Regions from separate parts of the Streptomyces sp. RK9 genome, predicted to be linked through region 2. Evidence: riboswitches for the same ligand, from Rfam matches in the RefSeq annotation. Region 2 holds a riboswitch; the other holds the start of a gene.

Region 1 (8,946 bases), on a different replicon from region 2:
AAACCGGGGCTGCGCCCCTGGACCCCGGGGGTGGGTGTCCCGTGCGGGTGGGACAGTCCTCCCTCGAATCGGCGCTTCGCGCCTCGTCCTCAATCGCCGGACGGGCTGAAATACAGCCGGGGCGGGCCGGAAGGTGCTGGGGGGGCGGGCCGGAAGGTGCTGCGGGGTGGGCCGGAAGGTGCTGCGGGCTGGGCTGGAGCGGTGCTGCGGGGTGGGCCGGGGAGGTGCTGCGGCGTGAGCGCTTTCGGGGCTGAAGGTGCCGCGCTGCTGCACAGCAAGCGCAGGTGGGGCGGGTGGGTGGGAGAGAGCCCGTCCGGCGTTTGAGGACGAGCGCGCAGCGCGATACGGGGGTGCCCCTGGCGGGGCTGGGGGTGCCGGGCTGTCGGGCAGGACGGTGCGAGTTTGGGCGGGTGGGTGGGAGAGAGCCGGTCCGGCGTTTGAGGACGAGGCGCGGAGCGCCGATGCGGGGGCGCCCCCGACAGGGCTGAGGGGCGTCCCAGGGGGCAATAAGGCAAGGCCGTTGTAGAAGTGATACTCGGGTGGTGTAGACCTTGTATCCGGACGCGGGGGAAACTCGCGGTTCAGAACGTACGACGAGGGTGGGAAACAGCAGTGCAGCGGCGCGTGACAGGTCTGACCGCGGCGGTGGCCGCACTGAGCATGACGGCGCTGCTCGCCGGCTGCGGCGGCGACTCCGGCGACTCCGGCGACGTCACCCTCAAGCTCGTGGCCGCCGACTACGGCGACTCCTCGGCCAACAGCTCCAAGAAGTACTGGAGCGAACTGACGAAGAAGTTCGAGGACGAGCACCCGGGCATCAAGGTCGAGGTGACCGTGCACTCGTGGACGGACGTCGACCGCGAGGTCAAGGAGATGGTGAAGGACGGGAACGCCCCCGACCTCGCCCAGATCGGCGCGTACGCCGACTACGCCGCGCAGGACAAGCTGTACTCCGCCGACGACCTGCTCTCCATCCCCACCCAGGCCGACTTCCTCGCCCCCCTCTCGAAGGCGGGCGAGGTGGACCGGGTGCAGTACGGCATGCCGTTCGCCGCGTCCACGCGCCTGCTCTTCTTCAACGAGAAGCTGTTCAAGAGCGCCGGGATCAAGCCGCCGGAGAGCTGGACCCAGCTCCAGGCCGCCGCGCAGAAGCTGAAGGCGCGCGGCGTGAAGATCCCCTACGCGCTGCCGCTCGGCCCGGAGGAGGCGCAGGCCGAGACGTTGCAGTGGCTGCTCAGCGGGGGCGGCGGCTACACCGACAACGTCGGCTCGTACGACATCGACTCCAAGCAGAACGTGCAGACCTTCGACTGGCTGAAGAACGAGCTGGTCGGCAAGGGCCTCACCGGCCCGACCCCGCCCGCCGAACTCGACCGCGCCGAGGCCTTCGCCGCGTTCACGCGCGGTGACGTCGGCATGCTCAACGGGCACCCCACGCTGATGCAGATGGCCGCGAAGAAGGGCCTGAAGTACGGCATGGTGCCGATGCCCGGCGTCAATGGCACGGGCCAGTCCACGATGGGCGTCGCCGACTGGATGATGGCCTTCAAGCAGAACGGCCACCGCAAGGAGATCGGCGAGTTCCTCAACTTCGTCTACAGCAAGAAGAACGTCCTGGAATTCTCCCGCGAGTACGACCTGCTGCCCGTCACGGCGTCGGCGTCGCAGGAGATGACGGACAACAAGGAGGACTCCGCGAAGCTCGGCCAGTTCCTCAAGGAGCTGCCCACCTCGCAGCTGTACCCGGTCGGCAAGACGTCCTGGGCGCAGGTCTCCGTGCAGATCAAGAAGTACATCGGCAAGACCGTCGACAAGAACGGCGACCCCGAGGCCATCCTCGGGCAGATCGAGTCGAAGGCGGCCGCGGAGGAGAGCGCGCAGTGACGCGGGGGCGCCGGGGTTAGCGTGGGCGTCATGACGGACGACGACGCACAGGCCTCCGGCCTCGGTGAACTCTCCGCGCGGGCCAAGGCCGTGCTCGCCCTGGAGCGGCGCGGCTGGGCCGGGCCCGGCGCCAAGGAGCGGGCCATCCGCGAAGAGCTGGGGCTCGCCCCCGTCCGCTACTACCAGATCCTGAACGCCCTCCTCGACGACCGGCGGGCCCTCGCCCACGATCCGGTCACCGTGAACCGACTGCGGCGGGTTCGGCAGGCGCGGCGCGGCGAGCGTTGACGTTAGGGTCTGGCCCATGGGTGACCCGACGCACTCCCTGCCGCAGCCGTGCACGCCCGCCGGGCGGGACGGACTCGCCGCGCTCCTGGCCCGGCCCGAACGTGCCGTGATCGCCCTCGACTTCGACGGCACGCTCGCGCCGATCGTGCCCGATCCCGAGCGGGCGCGGGCCCACCCCGACGCGGTGCCCGCGCTGGCCGCGCTCGCCCCCAAGGTCCGGTCCGTGGCCGTCGTCACCGGTCGGCCCGCGGGGGTCGCCGTCCGCTACGGCGGGTTCGCCGGGGTCCCGGGGCTCGAACACCTCGTCGTGCTCGGGCACTACGGCGCCGAGCGGTGGGACGCCGTCACCGGGACCGTGCAGGCCGCCGAGCCGCATCCCGGCGTCGCCGCCGTGCGGGCCGAACTGCCCGGGTTCCTGGACGCGATCGGGGCGTGGCGCGGGACCTGGATCGAGGAGAAGGGGCGGGCTGTCGCCGTCCATACGCGGCGGGCGCTGGATCCGCAGGCCGCGTTCGACGCGTTGCGGGGGCCGTTGGGGGAGTTGGCCTCGCGGCACGGTCTGATCGTGGAGCCCGGGCGGCTCGTCCTCGAACTGCGGCCGCCCGGCGTCGACAAGGGGGTCGCCCTCGTCGACTACGTACGTGAGGTGGGCGCCGAGTCCGTCCTCTACGCCGGCGACGACCTCGGCGACGTGCCCGCCTTCACCGCCGTGGACAAGCTGCGCTCCGACGGGGCCGTGCGGGGGCTGCTGGTGTGCAGCGGGAGCCCCGAGGTGGCGGAACTGGCGGACCGCGCGGACGTGGTGACCGCGGGCCCCGCAGGCGTGGTCGCCCTGTTGTCGGCGTTGGCGGCGCAACTGCCGTAACGGCGGGGCCGGCCTGGGCGCGCCCTTCCCTCGCCCTCGCGGCACCGTCGGCCTGGGCTGTGCCCACCCTCCCCCAAGCTCTCGGCTTCGCTCGAGCAGGGGAGACCCCCATCGCCCTCTGGGCGGCCCAGCTGCCCACAGCGGGGGGGGGGCACAGGTGGCCCCGCAGCGCAGACGCTCAGGGATGTGCCGTGCCCGGCACAGAGCGCCCGCAGTCGCCGGGCGACCGGTCGTGCCACTGGCGGCCAGGAGCCTGTTGTGCGCTGGAAACGGGCGGGCGGTTGGGAGACCCGCCGCGGAGCGGCGGAGCGACTGACGGGCCGCAGTCGCCGGGCGGCCGGTTGTGGCACTGGCGGCCAGGAAGCCGCGGGGAACTGGAAACGGGTGGGCGGGTGGGAAAGAGGGGGGTCAGGGGGTGGTGGTCAGGGGGTGGAGTTGGTCCAGGAACCATTGGGTCGGGGGGAGGGCTGTTGCGGCGGCCGCCAGGCGTTTGGTGCGCTCCGCACGCTCCGCGGGGGGCATGAGAAGGGCCGAGTGCAGGGCTGCGGCGGTCGCGGACACGTCGTACGGGTTGACGGTGAGCGCGTCCTCGGACAACTCCTCGTAGGCCCCGGCCTCCCGGGAGAGGACGAGCACGCACCCCTCGTCGGAGACGACGGGAACCTCCTTGGCGACGAGGTTCATGCCGTCCCGGATGGGGTTGACGAGGGCGACGTCGGCGAGCCGATAGGCGGCGAGGGACCGCGCGAAGTCGTCCTTGACGTGGAGGACGACCGGCGTCCACCCCTCGGTGCCGTACGCGGAGTTGATGGCGTCCGCGACCCGCGACACCTCCTCGGTGTACTCGCGGTAGACGGCGAGGTCCTGCCGCGAGGGGTAGGCGAAGGCGACGTGCACGACCCGCCCCCGCCACTCGGACCGCTCGGCGAGAAGCTGCTCGTAGGCGCGAAGACCGCGCACGATGTTCTTGGACAGCTCGGTGCGGTCCACCCGGACGATGACCTTCCGGTCGGGCCCGATCTGCTCCCGCAGCGCGGCGAGGCGCTCCTCGACGTCCGCCCGCCGCGCCCGCTCCCGCAGGAAGTCCGCGTCGGCCCCGAGCCCGTGCACCCCGATCCGGGTCCCGGACGTACCGCCGAGGACGGCGACGCAGCACGCGGTGAAGGCGTCGGCCCAGCGCCCGGTGAGGAAGCCGAGCCGGTCCGCGCCGAGCATCCCGCGCAGGAGCTGCTCGGCGATGTCGTCGGGAAGGAGCCGGAAGTAGTCGACGGGCGCCCAGGGCGTGTGCGAGAAGTGCCCGATGCGCAGGTCGGGCCGGAGCTCGCGGAGCATGCCGGGGACGAGCGCCAGGTGGTAGTCCTGCACGAGGACGGCCGCGCCCGGCGCGGCCTCGCGGGCGAGCGCGTCGGCGAAGGCCCTGTTGTACGTCTCGTACGCGGCCCACTGGGCGCGGAACTCCGGCCCGAAGACGGGTTCGAGGGGCGTCTGGTACAGCATGTGGTGCACGAACCACAGGACCGAGTTCGCGACGCCGTTGTACGCGGCGGCGTGCACGTCGGCGTCGATGTCGAGCATCCGTACGCCCGGCTCGCCGACCCCGCGCCGCACGGCCTCCCGGTCGCCTTCGCCGAGCGCCGAGCACACCCACAGGGCGTCGGCCTCGTCGCCGACGGCGCTGAGCCCGGAGACGAGCCCGCCGCCGCCGCGCTTGGCGTCGAGTGTCCCGTCGGCGCCGAGGGAGTACGTCACCGGGCCGCGGTTGGACGCGACGAGGACCTGGGCTGCGCCCGCCTGCTCGGAAGCCATGTGCCGAAACCTAGCCGCTCGCGGAAACGCTCAAACGTACGGCCGGGGAACGTCACATCCCTGCCGGAGGCGCCCCCTCCGCACCCTGCGGGCGGACGACGGGCGGACCGTATACGACCTGCCCGGCATCCGGGTCACGACCCGCCGGGCGCCCGGGGGACGACCGGCCGGGCGCGCCCGGCCGCCTAAGCCACCCTCCGCTCCGCGTACTCCGCCACCTCCGCCATCGGCGGCCGCTCCTCCGTGTCCACCGCGTACGTCCGCGGCTCGAAGCCGTGCTCGCCGCGCACGAACTGGGTCAGTTCGGGCCGTACGAGATGGGCGCGGGCGAGCCGCAGCTGCGCGGTGCGGTAGATCGCGGCCGCCATCCGCCCGAGCGCCTGCCCGTCCTGGTGCCTGTGCCTGCGCACCCCCACGTCGACCTGCGCGAGCGCGTCCAGGCCCACGGTGTGCAGCGCGTCGACGAGCAGGCCGAGCTCCACGCCGTACCCGACGGGGAAGGGCAGGCGTTCCAGGAGCGACCTGCGGGCCGCGTACTCGCCGCCGAGCGGCTGCACGAACCCCGCGAGCTGCGGCCAGTGCATGTTCAGCAGGGGCCGCGCCATCAGCTCGGTGACCCGGCCGCCCTGCCCGGCCGTCGCGCCGGACGCGGGCCCGTCGGCCGCCGGGCCGTCGGACACCGTCATCGGGCGGTCGTACATCGCCTTCACGAACTGCACGTCCGGCTCGGTGAGCAGCGGCCCCACGATGCCGGAGACGAAGTCCGCCGAGAACTCCTTCAGGTCCGCGTCGACGAACGCCACGATGTCACCGTGGGTGACCAGGAGAGAACGCCACAGGACCTCACCCTTGCCCGGCACGGCGGGCAGCCGCGGCAGGATCGCGTCCCGGTGCACCACCCGGGCCCCGGCCGCCGCGGCCACCTCGGCCGTGCGGTCCGCGGAGCCGGAGTCGATCACCACGAGCTCGTCGACGAGCGGCACCCGCTCCATCAGCTCCCCGCGGATCTCGGCGACGATCCCGCCGACCGTCTCCTCCTCGTCGAGGGCGGGCAGCACCACGCTCACCGAGGTGCCGAGGTCACGCTTGGCGGCTGTCAGGGCGCCGGGCGCTCGGTCGCCGACGGACCAGGAACGCCTGCTCAGCCAGCGCTCGACCTCTTCCAGCACGCGCGTCCTCCCGGTTGTGATCCATCTCGCGCATCGGACGACTATCTCAAGGGTCCAAGGCTTCGGTTACAGTCTTGAACAACGCCGGTGACCATCGCATGTCGGGGGTCCCGGACGTCACAATCGAATACCGCTCATCCAGAGGGGCAGAGGGATACGGCCCGTTGAAGCCCCGGCAACCCTCCAGCCGGTCTCGTCGCCGCGAACGCGCGCGCCGCGAGGCTCCCGGCTCGGGAAGGTGCCAATTCCGTCTCGCGGCGAGATGCGCCGCGGGGAAGATGAGGAGAAAGGGCCTCGCCTCCATGGCTGTGCAGACTGTCGCCACCACCACGCCTTCCGCGGACACCGTCGATCTCGGACCCGCTTCCGGCCTCTCCTGCCGCGAGTGCGGAACCCGCTTCGACCTCGGCCCCATCTTCGCCTGCGCCGAGTGTTTCGGACCCCTGGAAGTCGCCTACGACCTTCCCCTCGGCGACCCGGAGGGCCTGCGCAAGCGGATCGAGTCCGGCCCCGCCAACATCTGGCGGTACGCCCCGCTGCTTCCCGTCCCCGCGGACGTGGCCGACAAGCCGAACCTCAACCCGGGCTGGACCAAGCTCGTCAAGGCCGACAACCTCGCCGCCGAACTGGGCGTCGAGCAGGGCAAGTTGTTCATCAAGGACGACTCGGGCAACCCCACGCACTCCTTCAAGGACCGTGTCGTCGCGCAGGCCCTCGAAGCGGCCCGCGCCTTCGGCTTCACCACCCTGTCCTGCTCCTCCACGGGCAATCTCGCCGGCGCGGTCGGCGCCGCCGCCGCCCGCGCGGGCTTCCGCTCCTGCGTGTTCATCCCGCACGACCTGGAGCAGGGCAAGGTCGTCATGGCCGCGGTGTACGGCGGCGAGCTCGTCGGCATCGAGGGCAACTACGACGACGTGAACCGCTTCTGCTCCGAGCTGATCGGCGACCCGCTGGGCGAGGGCTGGGGCTTCGTCAACGTCAACCTGCGGCCGTACTACGGCGAGGGCTCCAAGACCCTCGCGTACGAGATCTGCGAGCAGCTGGGGTGGGTCCTTCCCGACCAGCTCGTGATCCCGATCGCCTCCGGGTCCCAGCTCACGAAGATCGACAAGGGTCTGAAGGAGCTGATCGCGCTCGGCCTCGTCGAGGACAAGCCGTACAAGATCTTCGGGGCGCAGGCGGAGGGCTGCTCGCCGGTGTCCACCGCGTTCAAGGCGGGGCACGACGTCGTCCGGCCGCAGAAGCCGGACACCATCGCCAAGTCCCTCGCCATCGGCAACCCGGCCGACGGGCCGTACGTGCTCGACATCGCGCGGCGCACGGGTGGCGCGGTGGAGGACGTGAACGACGAGCAGGTCGTCGACGCGATCAAGCTGCTCGCCCGCACGGAAGGGATCTTCGCGGAGACCGCGGGCGGGGTGACCGTCGGGGTCGCGAAGAAGCTGATCGAGGCGGGTCTCATCGATCCCTCGCTCACCACCGTCGTGCTCAACACCGGGGACGGGCTCAAGACCCTGGACGCGGTCGCCGAGACGTCCCAGGCGACCGCGACCATCCGCCCCAGCCTCGACGCGTTCCGCTCCGCGGGCCTGGCTCACTGACCTTCCCGGCACCCCAGAAAGGCATCCCCATGAGTGTCAACGTCCGCATCCCCACCATCCTTCGCACCTACACCGGCGGCAAGGCCGAGGTCGCCGCCGAGGGGGCGACCCTCGGTGAGGTCATCGCCGACCTGGAGAAGAACCACACCGGCATCGCGGCCCGGGTCCTGGACGACCAGGGCAAGCTGCGGCGGTTCGTGAACGTGTACGTGAACGACGACGACGTGCGGTTCGAGCAGGGTCTGGAGACCGCGACGCCGGACGGCGCCGGGATTTCGATCATTCCCGCCGTCGCCGGCGGCTGAGCGCACGCAGAGTCACCGACATTGCCCCCTCCGCGAGAGAAGCGGAGGGGGCAATTCTGTATGGTTGAGCGCGGTACAGTTGGGAATGGAGCGCCGTTCTCGGCGCACGCAGTGCCGCGCGCATATTCGAAGTCGGCCGCGGAGCCGACAAGAAGTAGCCAAAGTGTCCTGCCTATTTGAGCCTTATGTGGCATTTGTCGGGCCCGACTTGCCCTGGATTCCGTGGAATTCTCCGGAAATCTCCGATAGCGCGTGCCCAGAATTCTCGTCCGATTGACCTGTTGCAGAGGGCAGTTGGACAGATACATTCAGCCGCGGTCGACGCGTTCCGGCGCACACCCCCAACCCATGGGGGGTGAGGTCTGACCCGGGTCCGCGAAGTGCGGGTCTGCGCAAGGGCCAGTAATAGGGGAGTTAGGCATGGCTCAGGGCACCGTCAAGTGGTTCAACGCGGAGAAGGGATATGGCTTCATCGCGGTCGACGGTGGTGCGGATGTATTCGTCCACTACAGCGCGATCCAGATGGACGGCTACCGCACCCTGGAAGAAGGTCAGCGAGTCGAGTTCGAGATCTCGCAGGGCCAGAAGGGTCCGCAGGCGGACATGGTCAAGCTCGCCGTCTGAGCGGCTTGACGCGATCGGCCACCGACGCGACGCAGACGAAGGGCCCGCACCCCGGGAACGGGGCGCGGGCCCTTCGTCGTTGCAAGATCGGGGCGTCGCGCCGGGCGCGCGGGGTCTCGTAAGGGAGCCGTGAGTACGTGTACGAGACTCGGGGGCGACCTTGCACTCGCGGGGGTCGAGTGCTAATCATTGGCGTTAGCACTCTACGAGTGAGAGTGACAGAACTTGGATCGGGTCGGTGAGGTCCGCAGGCCGGGTGGGGCAAGGAACCACACGGCGCGCAGGCCGTCCGTCGCGGGCACCAGCACGGTCCGTTTGCTTTTCCACCCCGTCCGGGAGGACCACTTCACATGGCCAAGATCATCGCGTTCGACGAGGAGGCACGGCGCGGCCTCGAGCGCGGC
Region 2 (8,946 bases):
GACGATCAGGGCGACGATGACGACGACGGCAGCACCGGATCCCACTCCCCCGGAGCGACCGGCAAGCCCGGTTCCTCCGGCGACGACGACGCGGACGACGGGCCCGGCGACGACGGACCCGGGGACGACTGAGCCGACGGCCGACCCGGCGACCGACCCGGCGACCGGCCCCGCGGCGGCCCCCGAGCCGTCCGGCGCCGCGCACCGCCGCATCTCCGCGCGCGTCCGCATCCTGCTCTGGCTGCTCCTGGTGATGGCGGTCGCGCTCGCCGCGGTGGCCGCGACCACCCGCTCGATCCTGCTGCGCGACGTCGACCACCGCGTCGACCGGCTGCTCACCCAGGAGACCGGCGAGTTCACCAACTTCGTGGACCGGGGCGTCGACCCGGACACCGGCGAGCGCTTCACCGACCCGCGCAAGCTGCTCACGGTGTTCCTGGTGCGGCAGTACGCGGACCCCGACGAGGAGCTGATCGGCCTCGTGCGCCGCGAGGGCTCGGACCCGGCGGCGTTCACCCAGCGCCGGGAGCTGTCGGTGAGCCACCCGCTGCACCGTGACCGGGCCGCCCTGCGCGCGATCTTCGAGGCGGACGGGTCCACGGGCACCCTCGACCGCCGCTCCGGCGAGCTGCGCTGGGCGAAGGTCGAGGTGGCCCGGCACGGCGACGAGCCGGAGGCGGCGTTCGTCGTCGCCTTCCACCCGGCCGCCGAACAGGCCAAGGCGGACGACGTGTTCCGCATCCTGCTCGCCATCTCCGGCGTCGCCCTCGTCCTGACGACGGGCATCGCCTGGGCCGTCGCCGGGCGCATCCTCAAACCCGTGCGCCTGGTGCGCACCGCCGCCGCCCAGCTCACCGAGCAGGACCTGACCCGGCGCATCCCCGTGCACGGCAAGGACGACATCGCCACGCTCGCCGACACGTTCAACGGCATGCTGGACCGCCTGGAGCGGGCGTTCGCCGCGCAGCGCGAGTTCGTCGACGACGCCGGGCACGAGCTGCGCACCCCCATCACCATCGTCCGCGGCCACCTGGAGCTGATGGGCGACGACCCGACGGAGCGCGAGGAGACCGTCCGCCTCGTCACCGACGAGCTGGACCGGATGAGCCGCATCGTCGAGGACCTGCTGCTCCTCGCCAAGGCCGAGCGCCCGGACTTCATCCGACCGGAGCCGGTGCAGCTCGCCGAGCTGACCGCCGACGTCTTCGTGAAGGCCCGCGCCCTCGGCGAGCGCCGCTGGGAACTGGCCGAGACCGCCGACCGCGAGGCCCGGCTCGATCCGCAGCGCATCACCCAGGCGATGGTCCAGCTCGCCCAGAACGCCGTGCAGCACACGGTGCCCGGCGGCCTGATCCGCGTCGGCTCGCGCCTGGTGTCCGGGCGGATCGAGCTGTACGTCGCCGACAGCGGCCCCGGCGTCCAGGCGCAGGACGCCGAGGTCATCTTCGAGCGCTTCCGGCGCGGCACGTCCCGGCGCGGGGCCAGGACCAGCGGCGCGGGGCTCGGGCTCTCGATCGTCCGCGCGATCGCCCGCGGCCACCGGGGCGAGGTCGGGCTCCGCCCCACCGAGGGCGGCGGCGCCACATTCGTACTCGTACTGGAGGACCAGACATGAGCCGCGCTGCGGGAACCGGAGGCCGGACGTGAGCCGGGTGCTGATCGTGGAGGACGAGGAGCGCATCGCCTCCTTCGTCGACAAGGGACTGCGGGCCAACGGCTTCACGACGACGATCGTGGGCGACGGCGACGCGGCGTACGACTACGCCCTCACCGGCGGCTTCGACCTGATCCTGCTCGACATCGGGCTGCCGGGCCGGGACGGCTTCACCGTGCTCCGGGAGCTGCGCGAGGCGCGGGTGTCGGCGCCGGTGATCGTGCTGACCGCGCGCGACTCCGTGCGGGACACGGTCGCCGGGCTCGAAGGCGGCGCCGACGACTGGATGACGAAGCCGTTCCGGTTCGAGGAGCTGCTCGCGCGGGTGCGGCTCCGGCTGCGCACGGCGGCGCGGGCGCCCGAGGTGACCGTGTTGCGGAGCGGCGAGGTCACGCTCGACCTGCGCACGCGCAGGGCCCGTTCGGGCGAGCGCACGGTGGACCTGACGGCACGTGAGTTCGTGCTCCTGGAGCTGTTCCTGCGCCACCCCGGGCAGGTGCTCTCACGGGAGCAGATCCTGTCCCACGTGTGGGGCTACGACTTCGACCCGGGGTCGAACATCGTGGACGTGTACGTACGGGCGCTGCGCAAGAAGCTGGGGGCGGAGCGGGTGGAGACGGTGCGGGGCATGGGGTACCGGCTGCCCGGGTGACCTCGGGCGGACCCGGGTGCGGGCCCGCCGGTGAAGTTCCTTTCATCTTCGGCTCATTGGGGACTCACGGCGCACCCGGACGCTGAATGCCGTGACCCTGACCCTGCGGCAAACGATCCTGCTCTGCCTGGCCCTCAGCCTGTGCGCGCTCCTCGTCGTCCCCGGCAACTTCCCCGGCCTGAGCGGTGACGCCCGCCTCACCCTCGCCGTCTTCGCCCTGGCCACCTGCGCCTGGATCGGCACGCCGATCGACGACACGTACATCGCGCTCGGCGCGGGCCTCGCCCTCACCGCCACCGGCGTGATCAGCAGCGACACCCTCTTCGGAACCCTCGGCGACGAGACGGTGTGGCTGCTGATCTGCGCGTTCGTGCTCGCCGCCGCCGTGGCGCGCAGCGGGCTCGCGGGGCGGGCCGCGGCGTTCCTGGTCAGCGGGGCCCGCAGCGTGCGGCAGTTGACGCATCTGACGACCGCCGCGCTCGTCGTCACGGCCTTCGCGGTGCCCGCCACCTCCGGGCGGGCCGCGCTCGCGCTGCCCGTCTTCCTCGCGCTCGCCAAGGTCCTCGCCGACCGCAAGCGGCTCGTGGTGATGCTGGCGCTGCTGTTCCCCACCGTGATCCTGCTGTCCGCCGTCGCGACCCTGATCGGCGCGGGCGCGCACCTGATCACCGTGTCGGTCCTGTGGGAGGCCACCGGCGAACGCGTCGGCTTCACCCAGTGGCTGCTGCTCGGCCTGCCCCTCGCCATAGCGTCCTCGCACCTGGCGGCCGAGGCCGTGCTGTGGACGACGACCCGCCGCGCCGACCGCACCGGCCCCGTCCACATCACCGCCGAGCAGATCCAGGAGCACAGCGAACACCCCGTCACCGGCCCCTGGGAGCCCGCCGAGACGCGCTGCGCCCTGCTCCTCGCCACCGTCGTCGCCCTGTGGTGCAGCGAGCCCCTGCACCAGGTGCCGCCCGCCGTGGTCGCGCTGATCGGCGCGGTCGTCGCGTCCTCGCCCGCGCTCGGCACCGTACGCCTGAAGGACGCCCTGAAGACCGTGCCGTGGGCGCTGCTGCTGTTCATGGCGGCGACGATGGCGATGGGTGTGGCGCTCGCCGACTCGGGGGCGGCGAAGTGGCTGGTGTCGGGGCTTCCCGTCGATCTGCCGCCCGGCCTGTTCCTGGCCGCCGTCATCGTCATCAGCACGGCGGCGCACCTGGTGCTCCAGTCCCGCTCGGCCCGCTCGTCCGTCCTGGTGCCGCTGGTGGTCGCGGCGGCCGTGGGCGCGGGCGTGAACCCGGTCGCGGCGGCGCTCGCGTCCACGGCGGCCGCCGGCTTCTGCCACACGCTGCCCGCGTCCGCGAAGCCGGTGACGCTCTTCGCCGAGATACCCGGCACACCCACCTACACCCCGCGCGACCTGCTGCGCCTGTCCGCCGTCCTGGCGCCCCTGACGGCCGCGCTCGTCCTGCTCTTCGCCCTCGCGGTGTGGCCGCTGCTCGGCGTGCCCGTCGTCCGCTGAGCCCCCTTCGCCTTCCCCCGTCCACGCCACTCAAGGAGTACGTCCATGCCCCTCACCCGTTTCGCCGTCGCGCCCAGCGGCTTCAAGGAGTCCCTGTCCGCCCAGTCCGTGGCGGAGGCCATCGCCGCCGGGGTGCGGCGCGTCGTGCCGGACGCGGAGATCGACCTGATCCCGCTGGTCGACGGCGGCGAGGGCACCGCGCAGGCGCTGGCCGCCGCGACCGGGGGCCGACTGGTGGCGCTGCCCGCGACGGGCCCCGTGGGCGAGCGCATCGGCACCCACTTCGCGCTCCTCGGCTCCGGCACCGCCGTCGTCGAGATGGCCGCGGCGGCCGGCCTCAGCCTGGTCCCGCGGGACCTGCGCGACCCGGGCGCCACCACCACGTACGGCGTGGGCGAGCTGATCCGCGCCGCCCTCGACGCCGGTGCCCGGCGCATCCTGGTGGGCTGCGGCGACTCGGGCACGTCGGACGGGGGCGCGGGGGCGTTGCAGGCCCTCGGCGCCCGGCTCCTGGACGAGGACGGCTGGGAACTGCCGCGCGGCGGCCGTGAGCTGATGCGGCTGCACCACATCGACAGCAGCGGCCTCGACCCGCGCCTCGCGGACACCGAGCTGCTCGTCGCCTGCAACCCGCACAACGTCCTGTGCGGCGAGCGCGGCGTGGCCCGCGTCTTCGGCCCGCAGAAGGGCGCGACCCCCGCCCAGGTCGAGCAGCTCGCGGCGGGCCTCGAACACTGGGCGTACGTCCTGACCCGCGACCTGAAGGTCACGACCGACCTCTACAACGGCGTCGGGACCGGCGCCTCCGGAGGCCTCGGCGCGGGGCTCGCCGCGCTCGGCGCCGAGCTCCTGCCCCGCTTCGACGTGCTCCTGGACCATCTGGACCTGGACGCCCGCCTCGCCCGCGCCGACCTGGTCGTCACCGCGGAGGGCGCCCTCGACCACCAGACTCCGCGCGGCAAGGTCCCGGCCGAGGTGGCCCGGCGCGCCAAGCGGTTCGGGCGGCCCGTCCTGGTGCTCGCGGGCACCATCGGGGACGGGGCGCACGCGGTGCGCGATCTTGGTGTGGACGCCTACAGCGCGATCCTGCCCGCCCCGGTGTCGCTCCCGGAGGCCCTGAGCCGGGGCGGCGAGTTCCTGACGGACGCGACGGAGCGCGCCCTGCGCATGATCGTCCTGGGGTCCCGGCTGCGCCGTCAGGCGGCCGTGGCCTCGGCGGCGGCATCGGTACCGGTGTCCGGCACGCAACGCCCGTCCTCCGTGCGGTAGTTCCAGCGCGCCCCGTCGGCCACCAGTTCGCGGACGGCGCGCACGAAGCGCTCCACGTGCTCGTCGGGGGTGCCCGCGCCGAAGCTCACCCGGATCGCGTTCAGGGACCGCTCGCCCGGCGCGGCCTCGGGGGCGCCGCACTCGCCGGGCTCGTCGGGGGCGCCGCCGAGCAGGGTGCGCACGAGGGGGTGGGCGCAGAAGAGGCCGTCGCGCACCCCGATGCCGTACTCGGCGGACAGGGCGGCCGCGAAGTGCGAGCTGTTCCAGCCGTCGACGACGAAGGAGATGACGCCCACGCGCGGCGCGTCGTCCCCGAACAGGGAGAGCACCCGCACCTGCGGCACCGCGGCGAGCCCCTCGGTGACCGTCGCGATCAGCTGCCGCTCCCGCGCCACCAGCGCGTCGAACCCGGCCTCCTGAAGGGCCTTGCAGGCGGAGGCGATGGAGTAGGCGCCGATGACGTTGGGCGATCCTGCCTCGTGCCGGGCGGCCGTGTCGTGCCACTCGACGTCCACTCCCCCGTCGGCGCGCCGCGCGACCTTCCGCGAGGCGCCGCCGCCGGCGAGGTACGGCTCGGCCGCCTGGAGCCAGTCGGCCCGCCCGGCGAGCACTCCGGAGCCGAAGGGCGCGTACAGCTTGTGCCCGGAGAAGGCGATCCAGTCGACGTCCAGCTCCCGTACGTCCACGGGGTGGTGGGGCGCCAGCTGGGCGGCGTCGAGGACGATGCGGGCGCCGTGCGCGTGCGCGGCGGCGGCCAGCTCGCGCACCGGCCACAGCTCGCCGGTGACGTTCGAGGCGCCGGTGACGCACACCAGGGCGGGCCCGTAGGGGTCGCGGTCGGCGAGGGCGCGCTCCAGGGTGTGGACGGCCTCGTCGTGGGTGCGCGGGGCGTCGAGGTAGGTGACGCGGGCGTCGCGCCAGGGCAGCAGCGAGGCGTGGTGCTCGGTCTCGAAGACGAAGACCTGGCAGTCGGCGGGCAGGGCGGCGGCGAGCAGGTTCAGGGAGTCGGTGGTCGACCGCGTGAACACCACCTGGTCGCCCTCGCGGCAGCCCAGGAACTCGGCGACGGTCTTCCGCGCGTTCTCGAACAGGTCGGTCGACAGCTGCGACAGGTATCCGGCGCCGCGGTGCACGCTCCCGTAGTACGGCGCGTACGCGGCCACGTCGTCCCAGACCCGCTGCAGGGCCGGGGCGCTGGCGGCGTAGTCGAGCGCGGCGTAGGTCACCTCGCCGCCGGTGACGAGGGGGACGGTGACGTCGCGGCCGAGGACGGGCAGCGGGGCACAGACGGAGGGGTCGGCGGCGACAGTGGTGGCAGACATGGCGAACTCCCGTGACAGGTAAGCGAATTCGCTGCGCGACGCGCGTACGGGGGTACGGCGGCGACCGGCTCAGCGATGAAGGAGGAGAGGTGCGAAAAGGTGCGCGGAAGAGGGGCGTCGACGCCCTATCGCATTCGCTTGCTCACGAGACTGCTCCCTTGAGGACCAGGACCCCAGGGTTCAAGAGGGGTCCGCGCTTGCGGCGAACCTTGCTGTCCACCGCCTGGTCTTCACCCGGGGCACCCCGCCACGGACGGAGGGTTGCCGGACAGCGGGCCGGGGCCGTAGTCGCTGTCACTCATGACCTGCCCAGCATCCTGCCACACGATCTTGGACCCGCAACACAGCAGTCCAGAATCCGGACTGCGACGTACACCACACAGCCCCTGGAAGGGGCGCGGGGAACTGCGCGCTCAGCGCGAGAAAAGCCGCAGACGCGTCTGCTCAGTACTCGGCAGACGCGTCTGCGGCTTCGCTGTGGCTGGTCGCGCAGTTCCCCGCGCCCCTTCCAGGAGCTCAGCTGTTGCTCGCCGCCACCCAGCGCGCCAGCGCACCCTTCGCCGCCCCGGAGTCGATGGCCTCGGCCGCCTTGGCCATCCCCGTCCTGATCTGCCCCGCCAGGGCCCCCTCGCCCGGCGACAGGGCGACCAGCGCCGCCGCGGCGTTGAGCAGCACAGCGTCCCGCACGGGCCCCGTCTCCCCGTCCAGAAGCCGCCGCGCGACCTCCGCGTTGTACGAGGCGTCGGCGCCCCGCAGGGCCTCGACCGGGACCAGGTCGATGCCGACGTCCCGGGGGTCGAAGGCCTCCTCGTGGACGCCCCCGTCCCGGACCACCCACACCCGCGAGGTGGCCGTGGTCGTCAGCTCGTCGAGCCCGTCGTCCCCGCGGAAGACGAGCGCCGACGAGCCGCGCTCGGCGAGGACGCCGGCGAGGATCGGCGCCATCCGCGCGTCGGCGACGCCGGTGGCCTGGGCCCGCACCTTGGCCGGGTTGGTGAGCGGGCCGAGGAAGTTGAACGTGGTCCGGATGCCCAGCTCGCGCCGCGCGGGCGCCACGTGCCGCAGCGCGGGGTGGAACTTCACCGCGAAGCAGAAGGTGATCCCGGCCTCCTCGGCTACCTCCCGCACCCGTCTGGGGGTCAGCTCCAGGTTCACGCCGAGCTTCTCCAGGACGTCGGAGGCGCCGCTCGCGGAGGACGCCGCGCGGTTGCCGTGCTTGACGACCTTCGCACCGGTCCCGGCGACGACGATCGCCGACATGGTGGAGATGTTCACGGTCTTGGCGCCGTCGCCGCCGGTGCCGACGATGTCGACGCTCGGCCCGGGCACGTCGATGGTGTGGGCGTGCTCGTACATCGTGCGGACCAGGCCGGAGATCTCCTCGACGGTCTCGCCCTTGGCGCGCAGCGCCACCGCGAAGCCCGCGATCTGCGCGTCCGTGGCCTCGCCGCTCATGATGCGGTCCATGGCCCAGGCCGTGTCGTCCGCGCTCTGGTCGCGCCCGTCGAGCAGCCCGTTCAGTACGTCGGGCCAGGAACGGGCCGCCGCGGTGTCGCCTCCTGCGGGGGTCACAGCGCTCATGGCCGCTCCTGGGTTCGTAGACGAAGACATCCCAAGCTCTTGGGGTGGGTCCACCCTATCCAGCCCACAGGACGGCAAAGAGCCCCGTCCATGCACTGGACGGGGCTCCTGCCGTGGCGACCTTCGGGTCAGCGCCTGGTGGCGCTCAGGTGATCAGTGGTGGCCGTGGCCGCTCGTGATCTCCTTGTACTCCTCCGCGGTGGGCTTCGGGATCTGGCTGTCCTCGCCGTAGTAGCTCTTGGAGAGCTTCGCCCGCAGCTTCTGCGGACCCTTGACCTTGCGCTCCACGCCGTTCTCGTCGACCGTCGGGCCGAGTTCGAGCGGCTGGTACTGCTCGTGCGCGGTCAGGGTGTGCAGCTGCTCCTTGTTGAGCGGCTCGTGCACCTCGATGAACTCACCGTGCGGCAGGCGCTTGATGATGCCGGACTCGCGTCCGTGCAGCACCTTGTCCTTGTCGCGGCGCTGGAGGCCGAGGCAGATCCGCTTGGTGACGATGAACGCGATGACCGGTCCGGCGAAGAAGAAGATCCGGACGAACCAGGTGATCGAGTTGATCGACAGGTGGAAGTGCGTGGCCCACAGGTCGTTTCCACCACCGACGAGCAGGACGAAGTACCAGGTCATCCAGGCCACACCGAAGGCGGTGCGGGTCGGGGCGTTGCGCGGGCGGTCCAGGATGTGGTGCTCGCGCTTGTCCCCGGTGATCCAGGCCTCGATGAACGGGTACACCGCGATGGCCACCAGGACCAGCGGGAAGATGATCAACGGGATGAACACACCCAGGACGAGCGTGTGACCCCAGAGGTTGATCTCCCAGCCCGGCATGACACGGATCAGGCCTTCGGAGAAGCCCATGTACCAGTCGGGCTGGGCGCCGGTGGACACCTGGTCCGGCCGGTACGGGCCGAGAGCCCAGATCGGGTTGATCGTGGCGATCGCCGAGACGGCCGCGATGACACCG

Evidence for each region. Region 2 has a riboswitch for S-adenosylmethionine ahead of AB6L24_RS08855 (aminotransferase class V-fold PLP-dependent enzyme). Riboswitches for the same ligand answer to the same signal wherever they lie in the genome.
Region 1: it holds a riboswitch for S-adenosylmethionine, as region 2 does, so the genes downstream of both, thrC (threonine synthase) here and AB6L24_RS08855 (aminotransferase class V-fold PLP-dependent enzyme) in region 2, are expected to answer to the same signal.

The regions. Positions count from the first base shown of each region.
Region 1 is NZ_CP173704.1:575,066-584,011, reverse strand. Features, by position in the region: gene AB6L24_RS22675 (extracellular solute-binding protein) at 661-1,884, shown strand; gene AB6L24_RS22670 (DUF3263 domain-containing protein) at 1,915-2,172, shown strand; gene otsB (trehalose-phosphatase) at 2,189-3,037, shown strand; gene AB6L24_RS22660 (trehalose-6-phosphate synthase) at 3,446-4,843, opposite strand; gene AB6L24_RS22655 (glucosyl-3-phosphoglycerate synthase) at 5,029-6,012, opposite strand; SAM riboswitch class I at 6,144-6,297, shown strand; gene thrC (threonine synthase) at 6,291-7,613, shown strand; gene AB6L24_RS22645 (ubiquitin-like small modifier protein 1) at 7,643-7,918, shown strand; gene AB6L24_RS22640 (cold-shock protein) at 8,339-8,542, shown strand; gene groL (chaperonin GroEL) at 8,893-8,946, shown strand, end outside.
Region 2 is NZ_CP173703.1:2,227,069-2,236,014, reverse strand. Features, by position in the region: gene AB6L24_RS08880 (hypothetical protein) at 1-132, shown strand, start outside; gene AB6L24_RS08875 (ATP-binding protein) at 254-1,615, shown strand; gene AB6L24_RS08870 (response regulator transcription factor) at 1,644-2,306, shown strand; gene AB6L24_RS08865 (SLC13 family permease) at 2,398-3,813, shown strand; gene AB6L24_RS08860 (glycerate kinase) at 3,859-5,082, shown strand; gene AB6L24_RS08855 (aminotransferase class V-fold PLP-dependent enzyme) at 5,010-6,404, opposite strand; SAM riboswitch class IV at 6,593-6,710, opposite strand; gene trpD (anthranilate phosphoribosyltransferase) at 6,921-7,985, opposite strand; gene AB6L24_RS08845 (cytochrome bc complex cytochrome b subunit) at 8,139-8,946, opposite strand, start outside.